Regions from separate parts of the Nocardioides sp. NBC_00850 genome, predicted to be linked through region 2. Evidence: predicted binding sites of a transcription regulator. Region 2 holds the regulator's gene; each other region holds the start of a gene.
The links. Region 2 encodes LexA, which represses DNA repair genes until DNA is damaged. Its sites were predicted from a motif close to TCGAACANNTGTTCGA; they were not measured.
Positions count from the first base shown of each region.

Region 1 (4,776 bases), 2.7 Mb from region 2:
ATCTCGGTGCCGCCGCGCAGGTCGAGGCCCAGCTCGGGCTTCCAGGTGCCGGCGAACGCGATGCCGCCGAACATGATCGCAATGGCCAAGAAGAGCAGTGCGAGTGTCCGGCCGGGGCGCGCTGTCTTGCGTGCCATGTGTTGGTCAGTCCTTCTTGTCGAGGTCCACGATGACGTTCTCGGCGTCGGCGGAGGTCTCGTCGGCCGCAGCCTCGACCTCGCGCTCCTCGCCGGTCTCCTCGTCGGACTCCTCCGCAGGCGCCTCGGTGACCTTCTGGGCCACGGCCTGGCGCACCACCTGGATGACGACGCCGTCGGCGATCTCGACCTTGATGTTCGTCGTGGTCTCCTCGACCTCCGTCACCGTGCCGAAGAACCCGGCGGTCAGCATCACCCGGTCACCCGGCTGGAGGTTGAGCTGGAGCTCACGAGCCTGCTTCGCACGCTTCTGCTGCGGCCTGATCAACAGGAAGTAGAACAGGACGATGATGACGATAAAAGGAAGGAATTCCACGGGGGTTCGGCTCCGACAGTCTGAGTGGTCACCGGCAGGCGCACGGCGACGTGCAAGTCTAACCAGGCACCTGGTTGAGACTGTGAATCAGGCCTCATCCCAGAGCGTTTCCTTGGACCAGGCCGCAGCCTCGGCGTTGGCCGGCACCGGCAGGCCGAGGTGCTCCCATGCTGCCGGGGTCGCGACCCGGCCACGCGGCGTACGTGCCAGGAAGCCGGAACGCACCAGGAACGGCTCGGCCACCTCCTCGACCGTCTCCCGCTCCTCCCCCACCGCGACGGCGAGGGTGGAGATGCCCACCGGCCCGCCACCGAACCTCCGGCACAGGGCGTCGAGGACGGCCAGGTCGAGGCGGTCCAGACCGAGCGGGTCGACCTCGTAGAGATCGAGCGCCTTCTCGGCGATCTGCTGGGTGACCGTGCCGTCGGCCTTGACCTGGGCATAGTCGCGTACGCGGCGCAGCAGCCGGTTGGCGATCCGCGGGGTGCCGCGGGAGCGGCCGGCGATCTCGGCGGCGCCGTCGTCCTTGAGAGTGACCTCGAGCAGGCCCGCGGAACGGCGCACGATCAGCTCGAGATCGGCCGGGTCGTAGAGCTCGAGATGGCCGGTGAAGCCGAACCTGTCCCGGAGCGGGCCGGGAAGGAGGCCGGCGCGCGTGGTTGCGCCAACCAGGGTGAACGGCGGCAGGTCGATCGGGATCGCGGTCGCGCCCGGGCCCTTGCCGATGACCACGTCGACCCGGAAGTCCTCCATCGCCAGGTAGAGCATCTCCTCGGCGGGTCGGCTCATCCGGTGGATCTCGTCGACGAAGAGCACCTCGCCCTCGTTGAGCCCGCTCAGGATCGCGGCCAGGTCGCCGGCATGGGTGATCGCCGGGCCGCTCGTGATCCGAAGCGGCGCCGACATCTCGGCCGCGATGATCATCGCGAGCGTGGTCTTGCCGAGGCCTGGCGGCCCGGACAGGAGTACGTGGTCGGGGGCCCGCTCACGCTGCCGGGCCGCCTCCAGGACGAGGCCGAGCTGCTCGCGGACGCGTTGCTGGCCGATCAGCTCGTCGAGGGTCTTCGGGCGCAGCGCGGCCTCGACGGCCCGGTCGTCGCCGTCGGCCTCGGCGATGGTGAGCGAGGAGCTGTACCCATCAAAGCGGGAGTCCTCCTCGGCCCGGTCCAGGTCGTCCTCGTGCATTGTTTTTACGCCTTCGAAAGGGTGCGTAGAGCTGCCCGGAGCAGCAACGAGATGTTGGCCTGGTCGCCGGCCTCGGGCTCGATCGCGGTCACCGCCTTGTCGGCGTCCCGGGCGTTGTAGCCCAGGCCGACGAGGGCCTCGGTGACCTGGTCGCGCCACGGCGCCGCTGCGGTGGCGCGCGCTGGGGCGGAAGCGGTGCCGGTCGGTGCGCCGATCCTGTCCTTGAGCTCCAGGATGATCCGCTGGGCGCCCTTCTGGCCGATGCCGGGAACCTTGGTGAGGGTCTTGGCATCCTCGCCCGCGATGGCCAGGCGGATGCCGTCGGGCGAGAGGACGGCGAGCATCGCCTGGGCGAGCTTCGGGCCGACGCCGGAGGCGGTCTGGAGCAGCTCGAAGAGGGTGCGCTCGTCGGTGTCGGTGAAGCCGAAGAGGGTCAGCGAGTCTTCGCGCACGACCAGGCTGGTCGGCAGGTGCGCCTCCTCGCCGGTCCGGAGCGTGGCCAGCGTGTTGGGCGTGCAGAGCAGCTCGATCCCGATGCCGCCGACCTCGACGACGGCGGTGGAGAGACTGACGGCGGCGACCTTGCCGCGCACGGACGCGATCATCTGCGTACCTTTCCGGCCGCGGCCACCGCGGCTTCGATGCGGTTCTGGGCGCCTCCGCGCCACTGGTGGGTGATGGCCAGCGCGAGCGCGTCGGCGGCATCGGCAGGCTTCGGCGGAGTCGGGAGCCGCAGGATGCGGGTCACCATCGCGGTCACCTGCTGCTTGTCGGCCCGGCCGTTGCCGGAGACGGCGGCCTTGACCTCCGAGGGCGTGTGCAGGGCGACCGGCAGACCGCGCCGGGCGGCGCAGACCATGGCGAGGCCGCTGGCCTGGGCCGTACCCATGATCGTGGAGACGTTCGAGCGCGCGAAGATCCGCTCGATCGCGACCGCGTCGGGCTGGTGCTCCTCGATCCAGGCGTCGATGCCTTTCTCGATGCTCACCAGCCGCTCCCAGACGGGAAGATCGGAGGACGTACGGATCACTCCGACGTCCACCATCGACAGCGGCCGGCCGAGCGACCCGTCGACCACGCCCATCCCGCACCGGGTCAGGCCGGGGTCGATCCCAAGCACCCGCACGCCCACTCCTTCGTCCGATCGAACGCCTGTTCGTAGCGTACAGACTAGGGCTTGTCTCCCCAGCCCTGACACGCCCTGCCGAGAATGCAGTTGTGGGCGACGAAAGTAGAGTTTCGTCGCCCACAACCAACGATTCGACCCGCCGAAACTACCGATTCGGCCGGTGGTGCTCAGGCGTCGACGGTCTCCATGACCTCGTCGGGGATGTCGGCGTTGGAGAAGACGTTCTGTACGTCGTCGAGGTCGTCGACGGCGTCGATGAGCTTGAAGACCTTCTCGGCGGACGGGGCGTCGGCGACCGGGATGTCCATGCTCGCGACGAACTGGACCTCGGCGGAGTCGTAGTCGATGCCGGCGTCCTGCAGCGCGGTGCGGACCGCGACGACGTCGGACGGGTCGGAGACGATCTCGAAGGACTCACCGAGGTCGTTGACGTCCTCGGCACCGGCGTCGAGGGTGGCCTCGAGGAGGTCGTCCTCGGAGATCTCCTTGCCCTCCTGCGCCTTGGCCACGACGACGACGCCCTTGCGGTCGAAGAGTCGCGAGACCGAGCCCGGGTCGGCCATGGTGCCGCCGTTGCGGGTGACCGCGGTGCGCACCTCCATCGCCGCCCGGTTGCGGTTGTCGGTCAGACACTCGATGAGGAGCGCGACGCCCTGGGGGCCGTAGACCTCGTACATGATCGTGTCGTAGCTGACCCCGCCGCCGTCGAGCCCACCACCGCGCTTGACCGCGCGGTCGATGTTGTCGTTGGGGACCGACTGCTTCTTGGCCTTCTGGATCGCGTCGTAGAGGGTCGGGTTGCCCGACGGGTCGGGACCGCCGGTCTTGGCCGCGATCTCGATCGTCTTGATGAGCTTGGCGAAGAGCTTGCCGCGCTTGGCGTCGATCGCCGCCTTCTTGTGCTTCGTCGTTGCCCACTTGGAGTGGCCGCTCATCTGGAAACCGTCCTTTGCCCCGCGTCGTCGCTGATGCTGTCGTGCCACCACCGGAAGACGTCACAGGGCAGCAGGTGTCCATTCTAACTACGTGCGGTGCGTCACCGTCAGCAGCAGGTATCCAGGAACAGCCGGTGCAGCCGGTCATCGGCGTTGACCTCGGGATGGAAGCTCGTCGCCATGAGCTGGTTCTGACGTACGGCGACGGGGTGCTCCCCCACGCTCGCCAGGACCTCCACGCCCTGGCCGATCTCCTCGACCCAGGGCGCCCGGATGAAGACGCCGTGGATCGTGCCGTCGAGGCCAGTGAGCTCCAGGTCGGTCTCGAACGACTCCGTCTGCCGCCCGAAGGCGTTGCGCCGGACCGTGATGTCGAGCCCGCCGATGGTCTCCTGGCCCGGCGCCGCGTCGAGCAGCCGGTCGGCCAGGAGCACCATCCCGGCGCAGGTGCCGAGCGCCGGCATCCCGCCCCGGACCCGCTCGCGGAGCGGGTCGAGCAGCTCGAACGTACGCGCCAGGCGCCACATCGTCGTCGACTCACCGCCGGGGATGACGAGCGCGTCGCACGCGTCGAGCTCCTCCCGGCGGCGTACGGACGTCCCCTTCACCCCCAGGCGGTCGAGGGCGGCGAAGTGCTCGCGGACGTCGCCCTGGAGGGCGAGTACGCCGACGGTGGTCACCAGCCGCGCTCCGCGAACTGGATCGACCTGGCCGGCTCGTCGACGTTGATGCCGACCATGGCCTCGCCGAGGCCGCGGGAGACCTTGGCGACGACGTCGGGGTCGTCGTGGAAGGTGGTCGCCTTGACGATCGCCTCGGCGCGCTGGACCGGGTTGCCGGACTTGAAGATGCCGGAGCCGACGAAGACGCCCTCGGCGCCGAGCTGCATCATCATCGCGGCGTCGGCCGGGGTCGCGATGCCGCCGGCGGTGAACAGGACGACCGGGAGCTTGCCGTTCTCGGCGACCTCCTTGACCAGCTCGTAGGGAGCCTGGAGCTCCTTGGCGGCGACGT
Region 1 covers NZ_CP108845.1:3,530,374-3,535,149, reverse strand. Annotated here, with positions in the region: gene secD (protein translocase subunit SecD) at 1-137, opposite strand, end outside; gene yajC (preprotein translocase subunit YajC) at 145-513, opposite strand; gene ruvB (Holliday junction branch migration DNA helicase RuvB) at 601-1,698, opposite strand; gene ruvA (Holliday junction branch migration protein RuvA) at 1,704-2,303, opposite strand; gene ruvC (crossover junction endodeoxyribonuclease RuvC) at 2,300-2,824, opposite strand; gene OH802_RS17135 (YebC/PmpR family DNA-binding transcriptional regulator) at 2,995-3,762, opposite strand; gene pdxT (pyridoxal 5'-phosphate synthase glutaminase subunit PdxT) at 3,870-4,442, opposite strand; gene pdxS (pyridoxal 5'-phosphate synthase lyase subunit PdxS) at 4,439-4,776, opposite strand, start outside.
Region 1: a site for LexA is predicted at 2,843-2,858, ahead of ruvC (crossover junction endodeoxyribonuclease RuvC). Genes of this name have one in related genera too.

Region 2 (4,776 bases):
TCAAGGCCAGCCTGCCGCCGATGTGGGCCACGACCGACCCCGACGTCGTACGCAAGGCCCTCAAGCGGCTTTCGGAGATGGCCTCGTCCTAACCGAAAACCACGCCGAGTCGGCTCGTCATGACGAGCCGACTCGGCGTTGGTTGGGTCAGCGGTAGGTCTTCGCCCACCAGCGGTGGGTGGCCTTGTCGGGGGTCGCGACGCCGTGGCACGAGAACGCGGTGCCCTGGCCGCAGTTGAAGTTGCTGCTCGCGTTGGCGAAGGTGACTTCGACCTTGCGGATCCGCTTCGAGGAGAAGCCCTCGATGGTCTTGGTGGCGATGCCCTTGCTGTTGGGCTTGAGGTAGAAGACTCCGCGGGTGCCGTCGGTGCGGAAGACGCTGACCACGGCGCCGTTGGCGTTGGGCCGGGCCACGTCGACCTTGACCCGCAGCTTCCAGCCCTTGCCGACGTTCTTCGGGACGAGCCGCTGGGAGGCGTAGGTCAGGTGCTTGAGAGTGAACTTGCCGTCGACGGTCTGTCGCTTGGCGGGCAGCGCGGTGCGGCCGTCGTAGACCGGCGGGTAGTAGGCGCCGCCCTCGCTGTAGGTCTTCGAGGGGGCCAGGTTGGCGGCGGCGAAGCGGATGTACTCCTGCTTCAGCGTGGTGCCACGAGAGGCGAGCGCCTGCCGGATGGCGGTGGTGGAGTAGGTCGACGGCGCTCGGTTCCAGATCGAGAGGACAACCTCTGGCAGGGTCCCGCGCTCCTTGGCGAAGCGCTCGGACAGGTAGCGGAAGAAGATCCAGTTGCCGTAGATGCCGAGGTTGGAGGCGTAGGAGTTGTCCAGCGGCTTGCGCTGGTCCTCGAGCTGGCCGTAGCCCAGGTATTGCCGGTTGTCGTTGATGCTGTCGTAGACCTCGTCCTCGACCCAGGTCGCGGTGGACTCCATCATCCAGCGGTCCTCGCCGGCGTCGTAGGCGAACTGGACCGCGTGGAAGTATTCGTGAGCGGCGGTCACCCGGAGGTTCTCGGTGGGCGTGTTGACCGTGCCGTACTCGCTGGTGGCGTAGTCGTTGTCCATGACGCAGTAGGCCGTCGCGGCCGTCTTGGAGACCTTCGTCTCGGGCGCGCAGTAGCCGTAGTAGCCCTCGTCGTAGAGGTTCTCCAGGTAGATGTCGACCTTGCCCGGGGTGACCGACTTGTCGGCCGCGGGCTTGCGGTAGCCCGCCTGCACGTAGAGGTTGTGGACCTTCGTGACCACGTCACGGACCTGGTTCGCGTACGTCGTCGAGGCACGGTCGCCGCCCTTGCCCGGCGTGTAGTGGACGCAGACCACGTCGCTGCAGGTTTCGGTCGCGGTGCGCGGGCGAGCGAGCAGCTCACGCGCGGCCGCCTTGTTGGAGTCGTCCAGGGCGTCCTTGGCGTTCCACAGGTCGGTCAGCGCGATGGTCGCGTCAGGTCGGCCGGCGACGTGCCGCCCGGGCACGACCTGGCGGGCGCCGCGCACCGACTGGTTGCGCCTGACCTTCTTGGCCGCGGCGAGCGCCTCCCGGGCCGCCTTCTCCGTCACCGGCTGCTCGGCGCTGGTGTCACCGCCGGTCCTCACCGAGGTCGCCGGCGTCGAACCGGTTGCGGGCATGGTGGCGACGAACGTCGCGACGACCATGCCTGCGATCAAGACGAGGGATCGTTGTTTGCGGTTGATCCGGCGGGCAATGTTTCGCATGAGATACCAGACGTTCGGGAAGGCAGACCAGGGCAGTCTAAGCGCTGACCGCCGCTGTGTCCGGGGGACACGGCCTAGACGGGCTGCGTGACGTGATGGAGCCTGTTGCTTCCGGTTGCGGTGGCGTACGACCTGGTCCAAGTGGCGGTGGTGTTGGAGTCCTTGCGCTCGCCGATGACGTACCAGTCCATCTGGGCTCGGTTGCGGGTCACGTCGAGGACGGAGTAGCCGTGGTCGTCGAAGTTGAGATAGCGGACGTGGCGATTGGCGGTCCTGATGATGTTCTCGACCGTGAGGCTGACCGTGCGGCGTGGCGCGCCGAGGATGTCCTTGAGGTTGTTCGAGGTCACCGAGGTGGCCACGAACTCGACGCCGGCGGTCTTGCCGAGCGGGTAGACGGCGGAGTCGTACGGCAGGTCGCAGGCCCAGCCTGAGTGGATGTCGCCGGTGACGAAGACGGTGTCGGTGATCGCGTTGTTGCGGATGTGCTCGAAGAGCTCGGTGCGGTCGGCGGTGTAGCCGTCCCACTGGTCGACGTTGTAGGCGATGCCGTTGTCGGGCAGCAGGCCGGTGACATCGTTGACCGGAGTGATCAGGCTCTTGGGGAGCGCGCCGAAGGTGACCGGCGCGATCATCACCGGGTTGCCGACGATCTTCCACTGGGCATCGGTGAGCAGGCCGTCCTTGAGCCAGGCCAGCTGCTCGTCGCCGGTGATCGTGCGGTCGGGGTCGTCGACGCCGGCGAGGTCGGTGCGGGCGACCTGCTGGGAGCGGTAGGAGCGCAGGTCGAGCATGCTCAGCTCGAGCAGGCTTCCGAAACGCAGTCGCCGGTAGATGCGATCGTGAAGGTGGTCGTCGGTCTCCACCGTGGCGCCCTCAGTGGTCGCAGTGTCGACGCGCAGCGGCATCCACTCGTCGTAGGCCTGGTTGGCATTGGTCTTGCGGTCGATCCAATCGTACTCACCGGGCTCGTTGTTCTCGGCGCCGAGCAGCCAGGCGTCGTTGGCCGACTCGTGGTCGTCCCAGGTGACGATCCAGGGCAGCCGTGCGTGGGCGGCGGAGAGGTCGACGTCGCGCTTGTACTGCGCGTGCCGGATCCGGTAGTCGGCCAGCGTGTGCATCTCGTGGGCCGGCTCGTGCGGCCGGACGTCCTCGTTGGCCATGCCGTAGCCGTACTCGCCGGGCCCGTACTCGTAGAGGTAGTCGCCCAGGTGGAGGATCGCGTGCAGGTCGTCGCGGGCGGCCAGGTGGCGGTAGGACGCGAACCAGCCGGCCTGCAGGTTGGAGCAGGAGACCACCCCGAAACGTACGTTCTCCGGGGCCGCGTCCGCGGCCGGAGCGGTGCGGGTGCGGCCGACCCGACTGGTCTGGCCGTTGTAGGTGAAGCGGTAGAAGTACCAGCTCTCCGGGGCCAGACCGGTGACGTCGAGCTTCACGGTGTGGTCGCGGTGGGGGCCCGTCTGTTGGGATCCCTTCGCGGTGACGCGGCCGAAGTCGGCGGTGGGCGAGACCTCCCAGCGGACCAGGACCTCCTCACCCTGCCCGGACCCCGGAGTCGCGTCCGTCGTCGGCGTGACCCGGGTCCAGATGACCACGCGGTCCGGGAGCGGGTCGCCGGAGGCGACGCCGTGCTGGAAGTGGTTGAGCGAGCCGCTGGCGGCCTCGGCGGGCTCGGGGAGAGCGATGGCTCCGGCTCCTGCGGCGGTCGCCAGCCCGGCGGCGATGAGGGTGCGGCGGTCGATCTGCGTCTGGATCACGCTGTATGGAACGACGCAGCCGCCGGCCCTGTCATGGGCCGGCGGCTGGATTTCACGCAGTGTTCCCGGACTGGTTCCGGGAGGACTCAGAGGCTGCGCAGGACCGCCGTCACCTTGCCGAGGATCGTCGCGTGGGTGCCGTCGATCGGCTCGTACGCAGCGTTGTGCGGCAGCAGCCAGACCTTGCCGTCCTTGCGGGAGAGCGTCTTGACGGTGGCCTCACCGTCGATCAGCGCGGCCACGATCTCGCCGTTCTCGGCGGTCGGCTGCTGGCGCACGACCACGAAGTCGCCGTCGCAGATCGCCGCGTCGACCATCGAGTCACCGGAGACCGAGAGCAGGAAGAGGTCGCCGTTGCCGACCAGCTGCTTGGGCAGAGGGAAGACGTCCTCGATGCTCTGCTGGCTCGAGGTCTCCTCGGCCAGGATCGGGCCACCGGCCGCGATCCGCCCGACCAGCGGGACCATGGCGGCGTCGGGGTTGGGGTTGATGTCGGCATCGGCGGTGATCGTCGACTCGGGCTCCTCGCCGGACATGGCCTTGCGGTGGGCCATCACCTCCGGGAGGAAGACCTCGAGGGCGCGCGGTCGCTTCGGGTCCTTGCGGATCAGACCACGCTGCTCCAGCGCACGGAGCTGGTGGGCGACGCTGCTGGTGCTGGTCAGCCCGACCGCGGCGCCGATCTCGCGCATGCTGGGCGGGTAGCCGCGCTGCTCGATGCTGTCGCGCAGGTGAGCGAGGATGCGCTGCTGACGCGGCGTGAGCCCGGTCGCGTCCGGCGGCCCGTCGGGCAGCTCGCGGACGCGGCTCTTCTTCGAACCGCCTGATCCGGTGCCTGTCTTCTGCGTGGTCATGTCACCACATTAGTCCCTCTGGCACCACGACATCAAACATTTGTTCGACCTCATGCGCGGCGCGTGTCGGTGTTCGAAAATTCTTGGGGTCGCTACTTGCGTTGTTCGAACACGTGATCTACCTTCGAACATGTGCTCGATCGAACACGTGATCGAGAGACCGTGATCAGGAGGCCGTGAGATGAGTGCAACAGTCTATGTGCTGCCAGTAGCCGAGCCGCCGCGTCCGGCGCCTGAGGTGCGTCGCTCGACCGTGCGGCTCACTCGTCGCGGCCGAGTCGTCGTGTTCGCATTCGCGCTCGTCGTGCTCTTCGGGATCGCGCTGATCGGGGCGCGGGTGGCGTTCGCGGTGGAGAACGGTGCCGACACTGATGCCGGATTTCGTGGCCCCGCCCCCTCCGCCCACACGATGGTCGTCGGCGATGGCGACACGCTCTGGGATATCTCCTCGAAGGCCGTCG
Region 2 covers NZ_CP108845.1:101,607-106,382, reverse strand. Annotated here, with positions in the region: gene OH802_RS00500 (ATP-dependent DNA helicase) at 1-92, shown strand, start outside; gene OH802_RS00495 (MXAN_6640 family putative metalloprotease) at 148-1,656, opposite strand; gene OH802_RS00490 (alkaline phosphatase D family protein) at 1,779-3,461, opposite strand; gene lexA (transcriptional repressor LexA) at 3,548-4,315, opposite strand; gene OH802_RS00480 (LysM peptidoglycan-binding domain-containing protein) at 4,497-4,776, shown strand, end outside.

Region 3 (4,776 bases), 1.4 Mb from region 2:
AGTCGCTCGAGGCGGCGATGGCGACCGGCTGCCGCCGCGTCAACATCGGCACCGCCGCGCTGGAGAACCCGGAGTGGACCCGGCAGGCGATCGCGAGCTACGGCGACCGGGTCGCGGTGGGTCTGGACGTACGCGGCCGAACCCTCGCCGCGCGCGGCTGGACCAAGGACGGCGGCGACCTCTACGAGACGCTCACCCGCCTCGACTCCGAGGGCTGCGCGCGCTACGTCGTCACCGACGTCAACAAGGACGGCATGCTCCAAGGCCCCAACCTCGACCTGCTGCGCGCGGTCTGCGAGGCCACCGACCGCCCGGTCGTGGCGAGCGGGGGAGTGACCACCATCGACGACATCGAGGCCCTCATGGGTCTGGTCGAGGTCGGCGTGGAGGGCGCGATCGCCGGCACGGCGCTCTACACCGGGTCCCTGGACCTCGCCGAGGCGCTCGACCTCACTCTCGGCCGGCCGCGAGGAGACCAGTCATGAGCCTTGCCGTACGTGTCATCCCCTGTCTCGACGTCGACGCCGGTCGCGTCGTCAAGGGGATCAACTTCAAGGAGCTGCGCGACGCCGGCGACCCGGTGGAGCTGGCCGCGACGTACGACAAGGAAGGCGCCGACGAGCTCACCTTCCTCGACATCTCCGCCTCCCACGAGGGGCGCGCGACGACGCTCGAGATCGTCACCCGCACCGCTGAGCAGGTCTTCATCCCGCTCACGGTCGGCGGGGGCATCCGCAGCGTCGACGACGTGGACCGAATGCTTCGTGCCGGTGCGGACAAGATCGCGGTCAACACCGCGGCCATCGACCGTCCTGAGCTGATCGCCGAGATCGCCGACCGGTTCGGCAACCAGGTGCTGGTGCTGTCCGTCGATGCCCGCCGGGCGCCCGGGACCGACTCAGGTTTCGAGGTCACCACGCACGGCGGCCGGAAGTCTGCTGGCCGAAGCGGAGCCCGAGGCGAATGGCAGAGCCTCGACGCGATCGAGTGGGCCGCGAAGGCTGTCGAGCTCGGTGCCGGCGAGATCCTGCTCAACGCGATGGATGCCGACGGCACCGAGGACGGCTTCGACATCGACCTGATCAAGGCCGTACGCAGCGAGGTGACCGTCCCGGTCATCGCCTCCGGTGGCGCCGGGAAGGCCGAGCATTTCCCGCCCGCGGTCGACGCCGGCGCGGACGCCGTCCTCGCGGCCACCATCTTCCACTTCGGCAAGGTGCGGATCGGCGAGGTCAAGCAGGCGCTCTCCGGCGCGGGTGCGCCTGTTCGCTGACGGGTCGCCCGGGACAGAATCCCGCAATGGCGGGACTCTGCTTCTATTCACTGGATAGCCCGGCGCGCTATCGCACGCCTGGGTCGCCTGCGCGGCTACCGCACAGCCCCGTCGCCGGGAACAGGTTGGCCCGGCGCAGACTCCCGCCATGCCGGGAATCTGGGCGCTGGCGCGGGCGGCTAGCTCAGCAGCGAGCTCGGGATCTGCCCGTGGCGTACGCGCTGGGGGTGGTTGCCGACGTCGAGGTAGGCGAGCTCCTCGCCGGTGCGGAAGTCGATCACGGCGACCGCGTCGGCGTCGGACAGCGATGCCCAGCAGGTGTTGCCGATGCCTTCGGTGGTCCAGTAGGGCTTGCCGTAGTAGTGGCCGGTGGTCTCCTCGTCGAGGATGGTGTGCTCGCCGCTGGCGCGGTCGACCATCGCGACGTAGTCGTCCATCGTGCCCGCCGCACACAGGGTCTCGCCCTTGGAGTCGATCGAGAGGCCGTGGTGGGCGGAGTCGTTGACGTAGAGCTCGCGCGGCAGCTGGGTGCGCTTGGGGAGCTGGATGACTCGGGTGACAGCGCCGGTGCGGGGCTCCTCGACGGAGCCGGTCGAATAGCCGACCTTCCCATCGATGTCGGCCGCCTGGGTGTCGAACTCGACCAGGCCGTGCAGGAACGACATCTGGAAGTAGATGAACCGCTCACCGGGGGCGACCGCCATGGGACGTACGGCTGAGGAGATCGAGGGGTAGCCGGCCTCCTCCAGCTCCTTGCCCATCTCCCAGCGCTGGGAGACCTCGAAGCTGGACTCGTCGACGATCTCGAACCAGCGGTCACCCTTGATCGCGTCGTGGATCGGGCCGATCTTGATCGGCGGGAGCAGGTCGGTGCCGGGGATGGTGCCGAGGCCGAGCTGGTCGAGGTTGATCAGCGGCAGCGAGTCGAGGGAGATCTCCTTCTGGTCGCCGGGCAGGTAGACGCGACCGATGGAGGCGTGGAAGATGCGCGAGCCATCCTCGGAGTAGTTGTTCTCGTGGGGCGTCTCGCCCGACTCGAACGTACGCAGCCGCTCACCCGTCCGCGGGTCGCCCGCGCCGCCCATCCAGTACTCGTGCACCGAGCGCGAGGTCGAGTCCGAGACCAGCAGCTTGGTGCCGTCGGGGGAGAGGCCCATGTGGTCGGTGCGGTGGCCGTCCATCTGCTGCTCGACCACGACGGAGTCCGGCGAGCCCGCGAGCGCCTTCTCGATGTCGATCCAGACCACGTCGGCGAGGCTGGGGCGCGAGACCGCCAGCAGCTTGCCGTCCCGGGTCGTGAACATGTCGTCCACGAGCTGGTCGTTGCCTTCGCCGGGGCCGTAGCGGACGAGGTAGTACATCGCCAGCCGCTCGGGATCCTGGTGGATCTCGGCGATCTCCTCGTCCTTGTCCGGCACCAGGTCGATGTCCTTGCGCAGCACCTCGAAGCTGCGCGCATCGACGATCGAAGCCGTTCCGTCCCAGTTGTTGCCCACGACCATCACGTCCCGCAGCTCTGGTGTCGCGCTCGCGCTCACTGCTGGAGCGGCTGCGCTGAGTGAGAAGACGAAGAGCATGGCGACGGTGACTGCTGCCGCACGACGCATCGTGGGACCTCCTGGGGGATTCGGTTATCTGAGACACAACGTCCCTGGTGGTGGGAGGTTACGGGCGGGTAGGGGTCTTGGGCGTGCGCGGACTGTTTTTCGGGGTTGGGGTGGGCCGCCGACCCGTTTTTGAGGGTCTTCTCGACAGTCCCCGGAGTAAAGGACGGCCTTCGGCCGCCGGCTTCGCCGGCCGCTTCGCGGTCCTTGACACCGGGGCCCGTCGAGAAAAGATTTGGCTGGCTATCGGGGCGGCGGCCCGGGTGTGGCGCGGAGAGAATCTTGCGCGTTGAGGTTGGCATTGATGGGGCGTGAGGGTGGCCCTTCGGGCCACTTACCATCCACAGATGCTAGGTCGTTCGCTCACCGCGAAAACGGTGGTTGACCTGGGAAAATAGATGGCCAGAGAAGGGCTGGAGGCGTAGAATCAGACCCATCACAGCACACCTCTTCGAAGGGGAAGATGGCGATGAGCCTCGGCCGCTCGATCGACCACTGGGGCACCAACCCCGGCGACGCGATCGACGCTGCCTTGAAGGCCATCGAGACCGCCCTCCAAGAGCTGTTGTCCACCGATCCCGCCTATTGGCGCACGGACCAGAAGAAGGACCTACTGGAACGGTTGGAGAAGCTCCAGGCCCAACAAGCCGCCCTGAAGCTGCGGGTGCTCGCGACGGCTGGTGATATCGCCGAGGAGACCGGAGCGAAAGACGCCTCCGGGTGGATGCGAACCGAGCTCCTCGTCGACAAGGCCGTCGCTCGCTCCCAGGTGAAACTCGCGACGGTGGTGACCAAGTACGACCTCGTGGCCACTGGCCTCGCCGAAGGCATCGTGTCCCAGGACAAAGCCCGAGTGATCACCCAAGCCCTCGACGCCATCGAGACCGATCCCGCCGCCAGTGGCGAGGATCTGGTCCTGGCCGAGAAGCTCTTGGTCGACTACGCCAGCCAGTTGACGGCGAATGAGTTGAAGATCGTCGGGCGACGGATCCTGGCCGAGGTCGACCCGGATCGGTTCGAGCAGGCTGAAGCCAAGGCTCTGCAGCGCGAAGAAGAGCACGCCCAACGGCGTACCTTCTTCCAGTCCCGCGACAATGGGGACGGGACTGTGGAGATCCACGCCCGCGTTTCCCGTGCGGTCGGGATGCGGCTCCGCACCCAGCTGGACTCGCTAGCCCAGCCCAGGAAGCTTTCGGCCGAAGACAAGGGCCACAAAGCCCCGTATGACCGACTGCTGGGTCAAGCCTTCGCCCGGGTGATCGAGACCTACGACGTCGACCAACTGCCCCGGCACGGTGGTCACGGCACCACGGTGTTCGTCACGATGAGCGTCGATGACCTCCGCAAGGACCTCGGCACCGCAGCCCTCGGGTTCGCCGGAGAGCAGATCACCGCCGCCGAAGCCCGACGAATGGCCTGCAACGCGGATCTGGTCCCGGTGGTGTTGGGCACCGACTCCGAGATCCTCGACCTGGGCAGGACCGCGAGGTTGGCGTATCCGATCCAACACAAGGCGCTCCGGCTACGAGATAAGTGTTGCCAGGCCGAAGACTGCGACGCACCGGCAGCCTGGACCGAGGCCCATCACCTCAAACCCTGGTCCGAAGGCGGCCTCACCAACCTGGCCAACATGGTCTTGCTCTGCTCCAATGACCATCGCCGGATCCATGACCCCAACTACGGGTACGAGCGGCTCCCGAGCGGGCGGATCCGGTTCACCCGGCGCACCTGAGCGACCTGCTCTGGTGCGACCGCTCGCCGCGTGTCCTTGTGAAGGATTCACAAGGTGTCATCGTCTTGTAAAAGCACGAGGAGCCCGTCCGCTGCCAGGAGTCACCGACCGGGCTCCCAGGCCCGTACGCAACCAAAGAAATCCGCGCCAAACCGATCCGGCGAGAA
Region 3 covers NZ_CP108845.1:4,892,216-4,896,991, reverse strand. Annotated here, with positions in the region: gene priA (bifunctional 1-(5-phosphoribosyl)-5-((5-phosphoribosylamino)methylideneamino)imidazole-4-carboxamide isomerase/phosphoribosylanthranilate isomerase PriA) at 1-485, shown strand, start outside; gene hisF (imidazole glycerol phosphate synthase subunit HisF) at 482-1,273, shown strand; gene OH802_RS23735 (YncE family protein) at 1,453-2,880, opposite strand; gene OH802_RS23730 (DUF222 domain-containing protein) at 3,347-4,609, shown strand.
Region 3: a site for LexA is predicted at 3,317-3,332, ahead of OH802_RS23730 (DUF222 domain-containing protein). Genes of this name have one in related genera too.

Region 4 (4,776 bases), 2.9 Mb from region 2:
GGTCCGATCCCACGGCCCACGAAGGCGGGCTCGCCGATCGCGTAGTCGAAGCCGATCGCGTCCGGGTCGGGGGTGAGCAACGCGTAGTCTGGCTCCTCGCTGATCCGGTAGTCCTGGCAGAAGCCGATCGACCGTCCGTTGACCTCGATCACCCAGAACGTCACCGGGGTCTTGCCGTCGATGTCGGGCCCGTAGTTCTCCGTCACCCACTCGGGCGTCGGCTCACCGTCGACGGCATACCAGCGGTGCACGTGCTCCGCGTTGAGCCAACGGATCAGGTGAGGCAGGTCGCCGCGGGTCATCGGCCGCAGCGCCACCACCGGCATCGGGTCGGAGGAGAACTCCTTCACCTCACCGGAGAGATCCACCGCGTACGCAGGCCGCCCGGCGATCCTCGTCGCCGCCGCTGCCCAGCTCTCCCCCGGGCGCGTCACCCCACCGAGACGGTGTGTCCCGGTATGGACCGCAACCGGCGTGAACATGCACCCAGGTTAACGCCGCTGGGTCAGTGGGCCTGGCCGCCGCGGCGGTCGACGAGCGGCGGCTGGGAGGACCACGGGAAGTCGATCCAGCGGTCGGTCTTCTTGTAGACGTAGTCGGCGTTGATCACCGTCCACGGCTTCTCGAAGATCACCGCCGTGCGGGCCTCGGCCACGTGGCCCTCGCAGAAGTCGTGGACGATCTCCAGGGTCTTGCCGGTGTCGGCGACGTCGTCGGCGATGAGCACCTTCATCCCGGTGAGGTCGACGGCCGCGGGGGTCGGCGGGAGCATGATCGGGACGTCGAGGCGCTCGTTGATGCCGGTGTAGAACTCCACGTTGATCGCGGACAGGTTCTTCACGTCGAGGGCGTAGCCCAAGCCCATCCCGAGGGCCAGGCCGCCACGGGCGATGGAGAGCACGATGTCGGGCTCATAGCCGCTGTCGACGACCTTCTGGGCGATGTCGCGCACCGCGGTGCCGAAGAGGTCGTAGGTCAGGATCTCGCGCTCTTGCTGCTCACTCACAGATCGGATTCTGACACGAGACCGCCGGCCCCATCGTCATCGGCCAGAGCGAGCTCCTCGCGAACGATGCTGTAGGCCACACCGGCGCCGTATCCCTTGCGGGCGAGCACCCCGACCAGGCGCCGGGTCTTGGTCTGGTCGTCGAAGCGCTCCAGGGAGCGCAGCTTGCGCCGGACCATCCGCCGACCGGCCTCACGCTCGTCGTCGGGGTCGATCTCGTCGAGCGCATCGCGAGCCACGTCATCGTCGATGCCCTTGCGGCGCAGCTCCTGGGCCAGGGCTCGTCGGGCCAGGCCCTTTCCGGGCTGTCGGCTGGCGATCCAGGCCCTGGCGAAGGCCTCGTCGTCGATCAGGCCGACCTCTTCGAAGCGGTCCAGCAGCCGCGTCGCCAGGGCTGCGGGGACCTCCTTCTTCTCCAGCTTGTCGGCGAGCTCCTTGCGGCTGCGCGCCTGGCCGGTCAGGGCGTCGAGGAGGATCTTGCGGGCGATCGCCTCGTGGTCGGGCTCGGGGTCGTTCTTGGGGTCCGCGGGGTCTGCGGGGCGGCTCTGTCGTCGACGCGACCGTGTTGGTTTCGACACGTCGTCGCTCCTTCGTCGCGACGACGGCTCAACCGACGGGGGCGGTGGCTCGACCGACGACGGAGACGGGGTCTTGCCGGCCCAGGCCTCGACGCCGAGCGAGACGTCGCCCAGCCAGTCGGGCGCGGGCCGTTCGTCCACCCAGGGATCCTGGGTGGACGAACGGTCAGGCCTTGACGAAGCCACGGGTCAGCCGGTGCCTGTGGACCTAGAAGTCCTCGACGCCGGCGGGCTCGGCCGCGGGCGCCTCACCGTCGGCCGGGGCGTCGACCGTCGGCACGACGCCGAGCTTCTCCAGGATCCGCTTCTCCAGCTCGTTGGCCAGGTCGGGGTTGTCCTTGAGGAAGTTGCGGGAGTTCTCCTTGCCCTGACCGAGCTGGTCGCCCTCGTAGGTGTACCAAGCGCCGGCCTTGCGGACCAGGCCCGCCTCGACACCGACGTCGATCAGGCCGCCCTCGCGGGAGATGCCCTTCCCGTACATGATGTCGAACTCCGCCTGCTTGAACGGCGGGGCCACCTTGTTCTTCACGACCTTGACGCGGGTGCGGTTGCCGACCATGTCGGTGCCGTCCTTGAGCGTCTCGATCCGGCGCACGTCGAGTCGCACCGAGGAGTAGAACTTCAGCGCGCGACCACCGGTCGTGGTCTCGGGCGAGCCGAACATCACGCCGATCTTCTCGCGCAGCTGGTTGATGAAGATCGCGGTCGTGCCGGAGTTGTTGAGCGCACCGGTCATCTTTCGCAGAGCCTGGCTCATCAGTCGAGCCTGCAGACCGACGTGGCTGTCGCCCATCTCGCCCTCGATCTCGGCCCGCGGCACCAGGGCCGCGACGGAGTCGATGACGATCAGGTCGAGCGCACCCGAGCGGATCAGCATGTCGGCGATCTCCAGGGCCTGCTCACCCGAGTCGGGCTGGGAGACCAGCAGGGCGTCGGTGTCGACGCCGAGGTTCTTCGCGTATTCCGGGTCGAGCGCGTGCTCGGCGTCGATGAAGGCCACGATGCCGCCGGCGCGCTGCGCGCTGGCGACCGAGTGGAGGGCCACCGTCGTCTTACCCGAGGACTCCGGACCGTAGATCTCCACGACCCGCCCGCGGGGCAGACCGCCCAGACCCAGCGCCACGTCGAGCGCGATCGAGCCGGTCGGGATCACTTCCAGCGGAGCCCGGGTCTCATCGCCCAGCCGCATGACCGAGCCCTTGCCGAACTGCCTCTCGATGTTGGCGAGAGCGGCGTCCAATGCCTTCTCGCGATCACCTGCCGCCATGTTCTTTCCTTCCTGAGGGGCAGACTTCTTCCCCTTGCCTGCCGCTTGTCCACGTGTCTTCGTCGTCATCAAGGCAGACGCTAGACGGGACCACCGACAGTTTTGAACGGGACCCTCTGGCACGGTGTTTCACGACCCTGTTTTTGCCTGGCCGATAGCACGAACCACGCTCCACCTACTACCACACACTAGCCCGAACAAGCGTTCGATGTGAACACCTGTTCGGGCGTGTCGAGGTCGTCGGATCCTCAGTGGCCCTGCATCTCGACCTGCTCGGCGGGAGCCGATCCGCCACCCATCTCGTCGGCGACGGCGACCGACAGGCCACCGAGCATGAAGGCGATGATCACCGCCGCCAGGGCACCGCTGGAGAAGGACGGGATGAAGCGGCGTACGCCCTCCTGGACCGGCTCCGCGCCGTGGTACTGGTGGGTGAGCGCATGCCCCTTGCCCCGCTGGAGCAGGTATCGGTTGACCGGGAAGGCCGCCACGAAGGCCACCGAGAGGGCGATCATCATCCCGATCCAGAACACGACGTTGACCAGGCCGGCCTCCATCGCCCCGGGAATGAGCGCCATCACCAGGTTGTCGACCAGCTCCATCGTGGCGATCGAGAGGGTGTCGGCGGCCAGCACGACGCTGAACGCCGCACCGACGGCCAGGCCCGACTTGAGCAGCGGCAGGGTCGAGAGGGCGTAGCCGAAGGCGAACGCCAGCGCGACGGCCAGGACGATCGTCCATCCGGTGCTGAGCCCGATCGCGGTGCCGATCATCAATCCGGCGATCTCGCCGATCGCACATCCGGTGAGGCAGTGCAGCGTGGCGCTGGCCGCCATCGCGTTCACCCCGCCGCCTCCGTGCGCACCGTGCGCACCGTGCGCACCGTGCGCGTCATGCGCCGAGTGGTCGCCGTCATGACCCTCGTGACCCTCATGGCCCTCGTGCATCGAGTGCTGATGTCCGCCGTGGTCGTGTCCGGCGTGCAGGTGCTCGTCATGCGACGTCATGTCGCTCCCTTGATCGATCGGTCCGTTGTGCCTACCCGACATTCATACCCCATGGGGGTATGACTCGCAAGCGACATCCGGTCGAAGACCTCACTTTGTCCAACCACGAAGGACTCCTTAGGGTGTGCTGTGTGTGGACGGCAGCGCGACGACGACAGCGGAGGACCCGTGCGGTCGCGCGCGCCGGCCTGCTGGCAGCGGTCGTGGTCACGGTCGCCGGTCTGCTGGCCATGCACGCGCTGAGCCTCCACGGCACCGACACCGACGGTGAGCACGGCGCGCTGAGCCTGCCGGCCGCCCACGTCGAGCACACGCACGCTCTCGAGCACACCGGCCACGGAGCAGCCGACGACGCCGGGCACCCGGGCGGCGACGAACACACGGCGATGATGCTGTGCGCGGCGTTCCTGCTCGCCGCCGGCGCGCTGCTGCTGAGCGGGCTGTGGCGACGTACTCCTGCCTGGTGGTTCTCGCGGGCCCGCGGCTGGTCCCGGACCAGCGGGTTCGCGCCCTTGCTCACCTGTCCCGCGACCGGCCCGCCCTCCGTATGGGCCTACTCCGTCATCAGGTGCTGAGCGGCCTGACCCACCCCGCGACCCGGGCCACGCCCGAGGTCCGCAGGTGGGTCAGCGATGCCCGTAATCAGCACTTGACAAGGAGAAACAACAGATGCGTACGCAACGTCCCCTCTTCCGCGCGACCTGGGCGGCGGCCGGCCTGGCCGTGCTGCTCACCCTGTCCGCCTGTGGCGGCAGCGAGGAGGCCGAGGCTCCTCAGAAGCTCTCGGAGACCGAGAACAACAAGGCCGATGTCGCCTTCGCGACCGACATGATCCAGCACCACGCCCAGGCCCTGTCGATGGTCGACCTGACCATGGACCGCGACCTCGATCCCGAGGTGCAGGAGCTGGCGGATTCG
Region 4 covers NZ_CP108845.1:3,321,497-3,326,272, reverse strand. Annotated here, with positions in the region: gene OH802_RS16120 (GNAT family N-acetyltransferase) at 1-482, opposite strand, end outside; gene OH802_RS16115 (phosphoribosyltransferase) at 506-1,006, opposite strand; gene OH802_RS16110 (regulatory protein RecX) at 1,003-1,725, opposite strand; gene recA (recombinase RecA) at 1,793-2,851, opposite strand; gene OH802_RS16100 (DUF4396 domain-containing protein) at 3,100-3,858, opposite strand; gene OH802_RS16095 (DUF6153 family protein) at 3,990-4,433, shown strand; gene OH802_RS16090 (DUF305 domain-containing protein) at 4,528-4,776, shown strand, end outside.
Region 4: a site for LexA is predicted at 3,045-3,060, ahead of recA (recombinase RecA). Genes of this name have one in related genera too.